4 regions of the Neobacillus sp. FW104-15D2 genome follow, and region 1 is predicted to be linked to each of the others. Evidence: predicted binding sites of a transcription regulator. Region 1 holds the regulator's gene; each other region holds the start of a gene.

Evidence for each region. The regulator Rex, encoded in region 1, represses fermentation and respiration genes when NADH is low (regulators of the CRP and FNR family bind a similar motif). The targets are predictions, from matches to a motif close to TTGTGAAATATTTCACAA.
Region 2: qoxA (cytochrome aa3 quinol oxidase subunit II) is a predicted target of Rex. The motif match lies at 1,684-1,701, and genes of this name have one in related genera.
Region 3: AC3WR0_RS14970 (DoxX family membrane protein) is a predicted target of Rex. The motif match lies at 1,182-1,199, and genes of this name have one in related genera.
Region 4: AC3WR0_RS08050 (hydrogenase small subunit) is a predicted target of Rex. The motif match lies at 1,869-1,886, and genes of this name have one in related genera.

The regions. Positions count from the first base shown of each region.
Region 1 covers NZ_JBYTCJ010000049.1:15,673-19,159, forward strand. Annotated here, with positions in the region: gene AC3WR0_RS24340 (CPBP family intramembrane glutamic endopeptidase) at 51-785, shown strand; gene AC3WR0_RS24345 (YdiK family protein) at 782-982, shown strand; gene AC3WR0_RS24350 (redox-sensing transcriptional repressor Rex) at 1,175-1,828, opposite strand; gene moaC (cyclic pyranopterin monophosphate synthase MoaC) at 1,855-2,346, opposite strand; gene AC3WR0_RS24360 (ABC-F family ATP-binding cassette domain-containing protein) at 2,567-3,487, shown strand, end outside.
Region 2 covers NZ_JBYTCJ010000010.1:29,108-32,594, reverse strand. Annotated here, with positions in the region: gene qoxB (cytochrome aa3 quinol oxidase subunit I) at 1-608, opposite strand, end outside; gene qoxA (cytochrome aa3 quinol oxidase subunit II) at 608-1,615, opposite strand; gene AC3WR0_RS09855 (iron-sulfur cluster assembly accessory protein) at 1,998-2,300, shown strand; gene AC3WR0_RS09850 (Cof-type HAD-IIB family hydrolase) at 2,547-3,299, shown strand; gene AC3WR0_RS09845 (transglycosylase domain-containing protein) at 3,401-3,487, opposite strand, start outside.
Region 3 covers NZ_JBYTCJ010000018.1:37,971-41,457, reverse strand. Annotated here, with positions in the region: gene AC3WR0_RS14975 (acetyl-CoA C-acetyltransferase) at 1-626, opposite strand, end outside; gene AC3WR0_RS14970 (DoxX family membrane protein) at 1,283-1,795, shown strand; gene AC3WR0_RS14965 (DoxX family membrane protein) at 1,955-2,467, shown strand; gene AC3WR0_RS14960 (S53 family peptidase) at 2,767-3,487, opposite strand, start outside.
Region 4 covers NZ_JBYTCJ010000007.1:135,281-138,767, forward strand. Annotated here, with positions in the region: gene AC3WR0_RS08045 (ATP-binding protein) at 1-742, shown strand, start outside; gene AC3WR0_RS08050 (hydrogenase small subunit) at 1,001-1,846, opposite strand; gene AC3WR0_RS08055 (hypothetical protein) at 2,075-2,233, opposite strand; gene AC3WR0_RS08060 (hypothetical protein) at 2,230-2,463, opposite strand; gene AC3WR0_RS08065 (hypothetical protein) at 2,675-3,007, shown strand; gene AC3WR0_RS08070 (M20/M25/M40 family metallo-hydrolase) at 3,285-3,487, shown strand, end outside.

The DNA of each region.
Region 1 (3,487 bases):
TGAGGAATAGTGCAGAAATTAATTTAAGAGCCTGAAAGGGAGATTATATATTGAAAAAGGAATATTGGATTATTTTAATTGTATATATCGCCATGCAGCTGTCGAGTTTCGTCGGAATTCCGCTTGTCACCCATATACTCGAAGCTTCGGGTAACAGTACTTTAGAATCGCAGCGGCTTGCTATACCGTATTGGCTGCTTATAAGCTTTACAGCTGCCTTTTTAATTACATTGTTTTTATTGCGAAAAGAAAGAATGTCGCCTGAATTTGCCCGAGGCCGTACTTCTGTCGGCAGCTCGGTGGCATGGGCTATCGGCGGTGTTTTTCTTGCTCTTTTTGCCCAATCAATTGCCGCAAGCATTGAAAGACTTCTGGGAATTAATATGGGATCTGAAAACACCCAGGCTATTTTAAAATTAATTCAGGCTTTTCCTTTAGTGTTGGTTATCAGTTCCATTATCGGACCTATCCTTGAGGAGATAGTGTTTCGAAAAATTATCTTTGGCAGCTTATATAAGCGCTTTAACTTTTTCATATCCGCTTTGATTAGTTCTGTCGTCTTTGCGCTTGCCCATATGGAGCCGGTTCACATTTTACTGTACGCTTCAATGGGATTTACCTTTGCTTTTCTATATGTCAGAACGAAAAATATCTTTGTATCCATGTTCGCTCACGTGGCGATGAATACTTTTGTCGTATTAGTCCAATCTGTTTATAAAGACCAAATCGAAAGAATGATGCAGGACGCTGACAAAATTCAAAGCTTTATTGGAGGATTTTTATGAGACAGTCACCTTTGTTTTCGGGCATCATTTATTTCCTGCTCGGCGTTCTGTTCACTTATTTTGCCATTCAGGATGTTCAGGACGATGGATGGGGATTTTTTACCTACCTGCTTGTTCTGCTGGCCACATTTGATGTAGCCTCAGGCCTTAAGATGGTAGGTTTTCATTTTAGGATTAAAAAGCATACAAAAAGGTGAGTTCCGGAATTGGAACTCACCTTTTTATTTTTTAGGCTGTGTTAAAAAAGCAGCGCTGATTGTAACGCATGAAAGGAGACTCCAGCGGGAAAATTGGATCAGGTGGACCCCACAGGAGCTGAAGTTTGCCGAACCGCTCGCGGAAAGCGAGTGTCTTGGAGCGAAAATCTAAAAATAAGTTTATCGCCTTTTTTAAAGTGCTTCTTCTTCTGAAGGATAATGCTTCAGAAAGTATATTAATGATTGCAGCTCAACAGCAAGGTCTATATGGTGCACTCTTATTGTAGGCGGCACGTGCAAACGGGCAGGTGTAAAGTTTAAAATCCCTTTAACGTCTGCCTTAATAAGTCTGTCTGTTACCGGCTGGGCTGCAGGAGCGGGAACGGTTAAGATCACAATTTGTATTTTTTCAGATTTTAGGTATTTTTCAATGTCATCCATATGGTAGACGGGAACATCACCAATTTTGGAACCCACTCTTTCGGGGCTAATATCAAAGCCAATTTGAATTTTGGTGTTGTTATTTTTCAAGAAATTATAATTCAATAAAGCCGTTCCCAAATTTCCGACACCAATAAGTGCGACTTTTGTCAATTCATCCTGATCCAGTGTTTTTCTAAAGAAGGTCAATAAGTAATTAACATTATAGCCATACCCCTTTTTTCCGAGCGCTCCAAAATAAGAAAAATCCCGTCGAATAGTGGCTGAATCAACTTTTACTGCGTCACTCAATTCTGCTGAAGACACCCTCTGCTTTCCTGATGTATGGAGATGATTGAGAAAGCGATAATAGAGCGGCAGTCTTTTGGCCGTTGCCTGTGGTATTTTTATGGTCTCATTGCTCATGTTTCTTTCCTCTCTCCTCTAATGAATTATAGTTCCGTTCTTTTGAAATCGCCATTCTTCCCTCCGGTTTTTTCAACCAGATAAGTTGGCCCAATGACCATCCCTTTATCAACTGCTTTGCACATATCATAAACGGTCAGTGCACACACAGAGGCGGCTGTTAACGCTTCCATTTCAACACCTGTTTGTCCCTTTGTTTTCACTGCCGCAGAAATATTTAATTTATACTCATCCTGGCCTTCCTCTTCCCATGAAAAGGTTACATTTACACCTGTAAGCGAAATAGGGTGGCACATAGGGATGATGTCCCATGTTTTTTTGGCTGACATAACAGCTGCTACCTGGGCTACAGCCAGCACATCGCCTTTTTTCATTTCCTGGTTGGTAATCTTGTTATAGATTTCTCTGCTAACTTTTATACTCGAGTGGGCATGTGCAGTTCGTGCTGTTTCCGGCTTACTGCTGACATCGACCATTTTTGCCCTGCCTTCATCATTAAAATGTGTAAATTCAGCCATTATAAAAACCCCTCTCATCAAAATAATACACTATTTTTCCCATATTGTGTGTGAACTTTGTATTATTCTTCACATATGTTTATTTGGTTTTTATTGTTTTTATATATTAATCTGCTTAATATTTTCGCTTCCATTCTTTTAAATTCCTTTTGCATGATTCACTTTATTGCCGGTGTACCTCTAATCGGTTAAACTTATCGTAAGTACTGAGGTGAATAAAATGATTTTATTACAGGTTAATCAGCTGGAAAAAAACTATGGCGCTGAGCTTATTTTATCGAATATAAAACTGGAACTGCAAACCAGGGACCGTGTTGCTTTGGTAGGACGGAACGGAGCAGGAAAATCTACACTGTTAAAGATTATCGCCGGCCACCTTTCCTATGACGGTGGTGAAATTATAAAACCAAAGGATGCCACGATTGGGTACTTGGCACAGAATACTGGACTTGAATCCAATTTATCCATTTGGGAAGAAATGCTGTCAGTTTTTGAGGATCTTCGTAAAATGGAGAAAACCATACGCGAGCTGGAGGTCAAGATGTCTGACCCCGATGCATTCTCAGACTCTGACCGATATGAAAGAATTTTGCGGGAATATGACTCTTTACAGGTGAAGTTCAAGGAACTTGGAGGCTATCAATATGAAGCCGATATTCGATCTGTCCTGCATGGGCTTAATTTCCAATCCTTTGACCACTCTACTACTGTCTCTTCATTAAGCGGTGGCCAAAAAACAAGATTGGCACTTGGTAAGCTATTATTAAAAAAGCCGGATATTTTAATACTGGACGAACCTACCAACCATCTTGACATTGATACTTTAACTTGGCTTGAGCAATATCTTCAGGGCTATGAAGGAGCCATTCTGATTGTTTCCCATGACCGTTATTTCCTTGATAAGGTGGTTAATCAGGTTTATGAGCTTTCCCGCCGCCAGATTCAAAGATTTCCCGGAAACTATAGTTCTTATTTAAAACAAAAAGCGGAGAACCTTGAACGGGACATAAAGCAATATGAAAAGCAGCAGGATGAAATTTCTAAGCTTCAGGATTTCATTCAAAGAAACCTTGCGCGTGCTTCCACCACGAAAAGAGCGCAGAGCCGCCGAAAAACACTCGAAAGAATGGATAGAATGGAC
Region 2 (3,487 bases), on a different contig from region 1:
AGGGTACCGATACCGGCAATCTGAATGGCAACTGCGTAATAGTTATTACCGATGCCCGGGCTGAATTCCTTACCCGCAAGAGGGAAGTAAGCCGTCCATCCTGCATCAGGTGATCCGCCGATAACAAAGGAAATATTAAACAACATTGCTCCAACAAAGAACAGCCAGAAGCTTAAAGCATTCAGCTGTGGAAACGCAACGTCACGAGCTCCGATTTGAAGCGGAATAACAACGTTCATTAAACCAATTAGGAAGGGCATTGCCATGAAAAGAATCATGATAACACCGTGAGTAGTGAAAATTTCATTATAGTGCTGCGCATTTAAAAATTTCTCTTCCGGTGTCAAAGTTTGGACCTTCATTAAAATTCCGTCCATACCTCCGCGGAAAAACATAAGTACACCAGCTAGAATGTACATAATACCAATTCGTTTATGGTCGACAGTTGTCAGCCATTCACGCCAAAGCCATGACCATTTTTTAAAAAAAGTCAGGCCGGCAAGAATACCAAGCATTGTAAGGCCAATGGCGATTTGGGAACCAACAATAAGTGGGTCGCCGCCCATTAAGATCTCATTCCATTGAATGCTGCCCAGTAGAATGCCCATTATTGACCACCTCCGTCTTTCTGGCCGTTCATGTCCATACCGTCCATTGAATGGCCATCCATATTCATTGCTTCATCTTTTTTATCATTCTTTTTGCTAGTTTCTTCATCTTTAAAAATTTGTCCCTGATAACCGTGTACTCGGTATTTTTCAGGGTTCAAATATGTTTTTGAATCCATTTTTCCATGGTCAACCCATGCAAGATGTGTTCCGTTAAAAGTCAATCTGCCAAGGTGAGTAGGATTTAAAAGGCTCTCATACTTCTTTTCAGAAAGTTTTGGAGCAGTATTCTTAACTTCGTCTACCCATTTTTTAAACGCTTGTGGAGACTTGGCTTCAACAGTAAATTCCATATCAGCATAGCCTCGGCCGTTAAAGTTTGTGTTACGTCCTAAAAATTCGCCTGGTTTATCAGCTGTCAGATAAAGCTGAGTTTCCATTTTATTCATAGTGTACTTTTGTCCGCCAAGTGCAGGAACCCAGAAGGATTGCATGGTACCGGCAGAAGTCAGCTTGAATTTAACTGGCGTTCCAGCTGGAATATTTACATAGTTTACAGTCTCAATTCCTTGTTCAGGATAACTGAAAATCCACTTCCAGTCAGCGGAAGTAACATTAATTGTAATTGGCTTCTTATTTTCGTAACCCTTTGGTACTTTCTCCAAATTATAAATAGATTTAACCGTTGGAATAGTAAGGGCAATAACGATCAGAATAGGGATAACAGTCCATGTAATTTCAAGAGCAGTACTGCCGTGCTCTTCAGGAGGCTCGTAATCCTTCCTTTCCGGCCTGTCACGATATTTCCAGACAATATATCCAAAAAGGCCAAACACGACTACTACAACCAGCAGCATAAGTACAAGCGACCAGTTAATTAAACCAAGTATTTCTCTGGCAGCAGGCCCCTTTGGTTCAAAAACGACCATGTGTGTGTCACAGCCGCTCAGAAACAGCATAGGGATCAGCGCCATGAACGAAATCAAGAACCCTTTCTTGGATTTCATTCTGTCAGCTCCTCTCTAAATAAAAAGTTAATTGTTAAATAATGAATTGAATGATTATTCTAATATTGTTGTGAAAATCTTCACAATATCAAGCGGAACTGGTGATCACAATCGCATGAGAGTATGAAGAAAACACTACGCTTATGATAATAACATATAAAATAAGGTTTAATTGTGACAAAATTAGTAAGGATTTATGAACCTTTAGTGGAATTTCTTTGTAAAAGGAAGTCTTTTTATTTGACATAAAACATTGTCAAGGTTCTTTTGGGGGGAATTTCGTTTTATCGAAATAATAAAAATACCCACAAATTGAATATTTTAGTGTTTTTTAATAAGATATGGCATAATGGGAATGAAAAAATCGAATGGAGGACTTAACATGAAGTGCAAAATCAACAAAAATGCTGCAAAGGTTTTAAAAGAAATGCTTGCCAGGCCAGAAGCAGAGGGAAAGATGATTCGCGTATATGTGACACATATGCATGGCGATCACGCCCATTATGATATTAGATTAGATACTCCGACTGAAAACGATGAAATTGTGAAAACGGATAAGGATATCGATATCCTTTTAGATAAAAAAGAAGAATTTCTTGACGGAGTTTGGCTCCAGTATTTCTTTGTGCCAAAAGAAGAATTTGTGATTACCAATCCATCAAAGGACCATCATCACCACCATTAAGAGAAGCAGAAGCGGAGCAGCTCCCAGAACTTTTTAAAAAGACTCCATGCTGCTTTACAGGAACTTCAGCAGATAATCATGGAGCAGGAGCCAATTTGCCCACTTAGCACGATGTGAGTTAATCTGAATCTAAAAACCGGGCTAATCCCGGTTTTTCTTTATTAAACCATTTTTTGTCCTATGTTTTGATTAAACGGTATATGGATATTTTAATACTATTAAATAGTAAAAAAGGGGATCATAATCTTGGAAAATAAGCAAAAAGAGATTGATATAAAATTAGTGGCACTTGATATGGACGGAACCCTTTTGAACAGCAGCGATGAGATTTCAGAAGGCAACCGCAGAGCAATCAAAGAGGCACAGGAAAAAGGGATTTATGTTGTATTAAGTACAGGGAGATCTATTTTGACATCCAGGGAGCATGCGAAATCCCTGCAGCTTTCATCCTTTTTAGTAACGGTGAATGGAAGTGAGATTTGGGATCAGAACGGAGAACTAGTCGAACGAAATTCTGTACAATCCGATCTCGTGCAGTGGATGTGGGAGCTTTCTCAAAAGCATGGGACAAAGTTTTGGGCTACTGGTGTAGATAAGGTCTGGAATGATAGTATGCCAGAGGATATTCTGGCAGGTGAATGGCTGAAATTTGGTTTTAATATTGAGGATGCTCATGTGCGGGAATTGATATTGAAAGAACTTCAGGACAAAGGATTGTTTGAAATAAGCAATTCTAGTCCTATTAATATAGAAGTAAATGCACTTGGAGTAAACAAAGCAAGGGGCCTTCAGACGGTATGCGAAAAGCTCGGCATCGGGCTCGAGCATGTAATGGCAGTAGGGGACAGTTTAAATGACATGGCTATGATTAAAGAAGCAGGACTGGGGGTTGCTATGGGAAATGCCCAGGAAGCAGTCAAGGCTGAAGCTGATTTTGTGACAAAAACTAACAATGAAGACGGAGTAGCCTTCGCCATTGAAAAGTGGGTATTAAAATAATGGTTATCAACGGACCCTGCTCAAGGAATCTGTCTTTGTAGACGGGGTTGCCAAGAAAAGTTGAAAAAGCTGTGCGGGTTTCCGCACAGCTTTTTGTATGGCTATTGTCCTTGAACTTTTCTAATAATATCATCAATGGTCCTGCCAAGTCCCTGCATCCCATTATCGAGCTCCTGTTTCCATTTTGG
Region 3 (3,487 bases), on a different contig from region 1:
TTTCTTTTACCAGTTATCGTTACTGGTACAATTTCCTGCGCAAACCGGCCAGATTGCCTTGCCGCAGCGGCTTTCAGATGCGAATTCATGGAAAACTCATCTTGTTCCTCGCGAGTGATAGTATATTTCTCGGATAGATTTTCTGCTGTGATCCCCATGCCGCAGCCAATATACTCATCTGTTAGTGTCGACCAAAGCATATCGTCAATTGGAGGAGCGCCGTTTGGAGAGCCAAACCTAGTGCCTCTCAGGACATGCGGCGACTGGCTCATATTTTCTGTCCCTCCAGCTACAGCTGTTTTGGCATCACCCAGTATCATTGTCTGGGCACTAGAAACAATAGCCTGCAGACCTGATCCACAAAGCCTGTTCACTGTAAGCGCAGGTGTTTCCACCGGGATTTCGCTTTTCAAGGCAATATGACGAGCCAGATAGGATGAGGCCTTCGTTGTATGAATGACATTTCCAAATGCTACATCTTCAATTTCCGTTGGAGACAGTCTGCTTCGTTTTAAGGCTTCGTTTGCAGCCGTTACGGCAAGATCAATATCACTTACATCTTTTAGAGAACCGCCGAATGAACCAAAAGGCGTTCTTGCTCCGTTAATAATATAAATAGATTCCAATTTTCTCTCTCCCCTTTAGCTTTTAGATTTTAATAGGATGATTTTGCCGAAGTAAGGTCTTCTGAATTTTACCGATAGATGCCCTTGGGAATTCCTCCACACTTTAAAATGGGATAGCTGCTCTGCACAAAATGCTCTTATTTCTTCCTCTGATAAGTTAGAAATATACGCAATAATTGCTTCCTATCTCAAATTATCTGGAACTCCAATTACAGTACAGTCGGTTACCCCCTTGATAGCTTGATATAACATTTTCTATTTCTATAGAAGAAACATTTTCTCCTGCTCTTTTAATCAAATCTTTATACCGGTCTACAAACCAGATCAATCCTTCCTTGTTTCTATAGCCCATATCACCTGTATTCTACCCCTGAACCATATTTGTTCATGAAAGGAATGAAAAGTGCGGATAGAAAATGCTGTAAGAACATCCCGAGTTTAAGCTGATTATTAGTGCTGTTAGCAATTTGTAAGAGCTATATGAGGATTCAATCTGGCAGGTAAATACTATTAATCTTCCTCTTGTAATATTTTGTTCAAAATGTTTTTACGAATTTGTGAAATGATGAGCAAACTCACCTCAAATCAAAATTAATAAACTATAATAACAGTGTAATCAAGTTATTAATATTAATTTTCCTAAAGGGGTCTTTAAAATGTTAAACCAAGTCTTAAGAACAAACAAAGTCTCTGCTGTCATTCTCACTTTCCTTCGTTTATATGTTGGCTATGCCTGGTTTGAAGCCGGCCTCCACAAAATTACCGGCGGATTCGATGCTTCAGGATTTTTAAAAGGCGCTATCGGCAATCCAGTAAAAGGTCCAGACGGAAGCATTCTTTACGGAACTTATCTTACTTTCTTAAAAAGCTTCGCTCTTCCTAATGCTCACATCTTCAACGTTTTAGTTCCTTGGGGGGAATTCCTAGTCGGTATCGGCTTAATTCTTGGATGCTTAACTACAGCTGCTATGTTCTTCGGTTTAGTGATGAACTTCTCTTATCTAATGGCTGGCACTATCTCTTCTAACCCAATGGACATTCTGCTTGGTGTCATTATCTTAGCTGCAGGCTTCAATGCTGGTAAAATCGGTTTAGACCGCTGGGTTATTCCTTTCATCCGCAAAACTGCAATTAAAGAAAACAACCATATCGCAAAACAAAATGTTTAATAGCTAACAATATAAAAACTATGATTCTAGTCACAGGTTGTTCAAAATGATTTTACAGAATTGTGAATGGTTGGAAAAATCGGCTTCAAAGTCAACTAAACAAACTATAATAACAACATAAACACATTATTAATATTAAATTATAAAGGGGTCTTCAAAATGTTTAACCAAGTCTTAAGAACAAACAAAGTCTCTGCTGTCATTCTCACTTTCCTTCGTTTATATGTTGGCTATGCCTGGTTTGAAGCCGGCCTGCACAAAATTACCGGCGGATTCGATGCTTCAGGATTTTTAAAAGGCGCGATCGGCAATCCAGTAAAAGGTCCAGACGGAAGCATTCTTTACGGAACTTATCTTACTTTCTTAAAAAGCTTCGCTCTTCCTAATGCTCACATCTTCAACGTTTTGGTTCCTTGGGGCGAATTGCTTGTCGGTCTTGGCTTAATTCTTGGATGCTTAACTACAGCTGCTATGTTCTTCGGCTTAGTAATGAACTTCTCTTATTTAATGGCTGGCACTATCTCTTCTAACCCAATGGACATTCTGCTTGGTGTCATTATCTTAGCTGCAGGCTTCAATGCTGGTAAAATCGGTGTAGACCGCTGGGTGATTCCTTTCATCCGTAAAACAACATTAAAAGGAAACAACCATACTGTTAAACACAATGCTTAATTGATAGTTAGAAATGATCTTTTTGTAAACATTGTTGCTCTTAACGCTTGTAAGTGCCCAATAATCACGGGGTTATTCGGACTACACTAGCATTTCCATTAGCCTTTCTGTCCGAATCACGGCGCTATTCGGACTCCACCGGCTGATACAGGAGCCTTTCTGTCCGAATCATGACTTCATTCGGACTCCTCCGGCTGATCCAAGAGCCTTCCTGTCCGAATCACTGGGCGCGCCATTTTTGTTTAAAAATATACAAATGACGGCCTCTTTTAAAGGAGGCCGTCACTGATAATATAATTCTATTGCACTTGCAGGCTTACATCATCCACAAAGAAGTCGGTTGGGTTGCTGCTGTCATTCGTACCTTTAAAGGCAATTTGGACAGTCTGCCCTTTGTAATTTAGGAGACTGTAGCTTCGCAGCACCCAGCCGGACGCTGTTCCATCATTCAAGGTTAACAATGTTGCGAGTGCGGAGCCGCTTGTATTGCGAACCTGTGCGTAGAAATAATCATAGGCATGGCTTGTTTCTGTTGTAGAAACATAAGTCCAGAACGTTAGCGTCGCACTTGTTGCGGTAGAAGGAATCGTAACAGTTTGATAGATTGTATCCGTACTGCTGTTATATCCATTTAGATAAGCTGAGTAGCTGCCTGTATGCGGACGGGATGTATCAACGAGCTGATAGCCGCCAATACTAGATTCGGTCCATGGTGATTGGCCGCTTTCAAAACCGCCATTTGTAATTAGTTGAGTGACAGTGCCACCTCCGCCTGTTCCTCCGCCGGATGAGGATCCGTTGATATCGCGAATCAAGTTATAAGCATCAGGAGTCCCAATACCTGAAGCCATATCATAACCAGTTGTTGCCGGATAGTACAGGTTACTTCCGCTTGTGACATCGTGGAAAGCGTTATAGGTTTGAGTTGTATTAAACATCTTATAAAGTGTAGGGTTTGCCTGGCCAAGGTTTCCCTTACCGTTTGCTGCTGCATATTGGTTATTGAGCGCAGCAATACCC
Region 4 (3,487 bases), on a different contig from region 1:
AGCAGTTATGGTTATTAATATGGTATTAATAGAGAAAATTATTGATAATGTAAAAAACAGAGAGTGTCGAATGCATTCGGAAAGATTAAATGTAATTAGCGATTTATCCGCGAGTGTTTCTCATGAGATTCGAAACCCGCTTACGGTTACAAAAGGATTTCTTCAGCTTTTAAAGGATTCACAAAACATTACAGGTGATGAAAAAAGATATGTTGAGATTTCATTATCTGAATTAAAACGGGCTGAGCAAATTGTTACTGATTTTCTTGCTTTTTCTAAGCCACAATCGGAAAACATGGTTTTCTCCAATTTAAAAGAAGAGATAGATTATGTAACGAATGTTATGATTCCCTATGCCAACATGCATCAGGTAGATGTAGAAGTGAATTTTAATAACACTTTAAAAATTAAGTACGATAAAAATCAGGCAAAGCAGTGTTTAATTAATTTATTTAAGAACGCTATTGAGGCGATGAAAGAAATGGGCGGTGTTCTTTCTATTGATATTTCAGAGCAGGAGAATCAAATTGTCGTTAAAATAACCGATACAGGCATTGGGATGACGAAAGAAGAGGTTTTACGATTAGGGAGACCTTACTATTCTACGAAAAAAGAAGGAACCGGTCTTGGAATGCTGATGGTATATAGTACGGTTGATAAGGTTAATGGCAGAATTGAAATAGAGAGTGAGAAGGGGAAAGGCACTACTTTTCTTATTACGATTCCAAGTCTGCCGTTTTAAAAAGGTTTCGGACAGTGGGGGATGCTGTCCGTTTTTTGTTACTATCATTTAATTGTGTTTTTACATCTCCCATTTCCTTTTTTAAAAGACTGCGAAGAACATAGCCAAAATTAAAAGCCACTTACAATTTTAGGACTTTATTTGTGTTTTTCTCCACGTACTTTCATCCGTTTCAATGCTTCTTCTTAATAGCAGTTTCGTGTATTCTTTTTTCAAAAACAAAACGGACAGCTGAATAGACTGCTGCCCGTTTTCCAATTATCTTTTCTTTTTCCCGCAGAATGTTCCTTTATCCCAAAATCCTTTTTCTGAGCAGCCGATACATGTGAATCCGGCAGATATACATCGGTCCTGGCCGAGTGATTCACAGGAGTTAAAGGCGGTTGGACCTTTACAGCCCAATTTAAACAAACAATATCCTTTTCTGGCACCCTCGTCGTCATAAGACTCGGCAAAAAGCTTTTGGTCAAAGAATGGTTTTCGGTGGCAGGTCATATGGACGGTAGTTTGATAGAACAGTTTTGGACGGAGCTTTTTATCCAGTTCCGGCAATTTTCCATGAAAGTGTACGTGGAGCAGGGTGCCGATCATCACTTCAGGAATAGGCGGGCAGCCGGGAACTAACGCGACAGGAATTTCCTCTGGAATAAGCTCTCGAATATCTACGGAATGGGTCGGATTAATACCAGCTGCTGCAATACCTCCCCAGGCGGAACAGCTGCCAAAAGCAATAACGGCTTTTGCATTTTTTGCTGCATGGATAATTTCTTCCCGGACCGATTTCCCAGCAATCATTAAGAATTCATCACTGCCTGGAATTCCACCTTCTACCGCAAGAACATATTGCCCTTTATATTCTTCAAAAATGCTTTCCTTATGTTCTTCCACCTGATAACCGCTGGCTGCGGATAATAATTCACTGTATTCAAGAGAAATAAAATTCAGCAGTGTATCAAGGGATGATGGCTCGAAAGAACGGGTAAAAGCTTCTTTGCATCCGGTACAATCAAGCGCACTTATCCAAACCACAGGCAAACGTTTATCTGTAAGAGTTAACATTTCTTCTGTTACATGAATGGCTTCTAACCAGTTATATTGGACCATGGTCAAGATCTCCCCTTATATATGCTCAAATATTTCACATAGTATCTTATTTTTATTATAGGTTTAAGGGAGCTGGCCGGAAAGACTGAATCAGAAGGTTTCACAGAAGTGTCATGTTTGCTTTCTTTGTTCTGAAACAGAAACTTCAAGACGCTGTGGCGGTTTATTTCTTCAACTTCTTCTTTAATCTTTTCCAGCTCTATGATCTGATCCATGAGCGGCAGGACATTAATTGCTTCGATTCGGTCCAGGAAGTCTCAAACCGCCAAAAAGAACAGGGATGTCGGGATTATATTTTTTTACGATTTTGGCAAGTTCAATACTGCCGTGAGCGTGGGGTAGCCAGTGAAGGTCTATACCGATTGCTTTGGCCTTGATTTTCTTCATTTTTTCTCGGCATCAAAGTCAGGGTCTAATAGCATCCGGTTGGCGATGTTAATAATCTTAACTTTAAGCCCATACCTTTCAAGATAGTCGCCAATGCTTGTCAATCCAATGGGGTACATTTCAAAGACAGGGGATGAAGGGACGACATCGCTGATTGGACCAGTGAATAGCATCTCTTTCCTAAAATCATATACAGTGGGAGGATGTAAAAGTACCAGGTCATAGATCATTCCATCATCTTCCTGATTTAATATAATAATTGCTTCAGCTACAGTGTATTGCTTTTCTTTTTAAAAGGCATCCTTAAGTTTTACAAAAATAATACTTTTTTTAATTCACCCTGACCTTTTTACCGGTTTTTTTGTATATAGAAGTTGAAAGGGCTGGACCATTCAAGATGGCGGCACGGCCCTTTCAAAAAATTAAAAGGAGCGGTTCAAAATGGCAGAATTACTTATGAAAGAAGAGGCTTTATTACTATTACCTTCACTGGCAAAAAAGTATGGAATAAATGAGGCAATTATTTTGCAGCAGCTTCATTCTTTATTGGAAAAAAGCTCAAATGTGATTGAAGGCAAAAAGTGGATTTATAATACATATAAGGATTGGAAGGTTTATTTTCCATTCTTGTCGGAAAGTACAATCAAACGGACTATGCTTTCATTGCAAAAGGAGGGAGTAGTGATTACAAATAATTTTAACCCTTACAAAATGGATAAAACCAAATGGTATACGATCGATTATGAGGTTATTCAAAAAACGTTTGGAAAATAGTAATGAATAGTCTACTCGATTAATAGTTAATAAGTCACGTGTATTGAACAAGCTTGGATTAGGTCTAAATTAGTGCTACTCACAATGCAGATGCTGCTACAAAGGCATCTAATCTAATTGGTGGAGGAAGCCCACTTATCTATAAAACAATGAGATAAATTGACTGTACCCTCTTTCATTACGAAAGGGGGTTTTTTTTATAGAGCGATATACTTGTGGAATTTTAAGAATTGATAGAATATATAAAAAGAAACTCTTTTTACTGGGGGAATTATATATGGCATATGAATCGAAGGTAATCTGTGATAATAGTAAATCAGTAATTGAAGTTTTGAGTAAAGATCCAAAAGTAAAAGCAGGGCTTGATTTTTTGGAAGAGGATAACGATTATACTACCCAGGAGCAAATCGCTTTAACAGAAATACCGGCACCAACGTTTCAGGAGCAGGAGCGCGGTTTAGAGTATCAAAGAAGATTAAT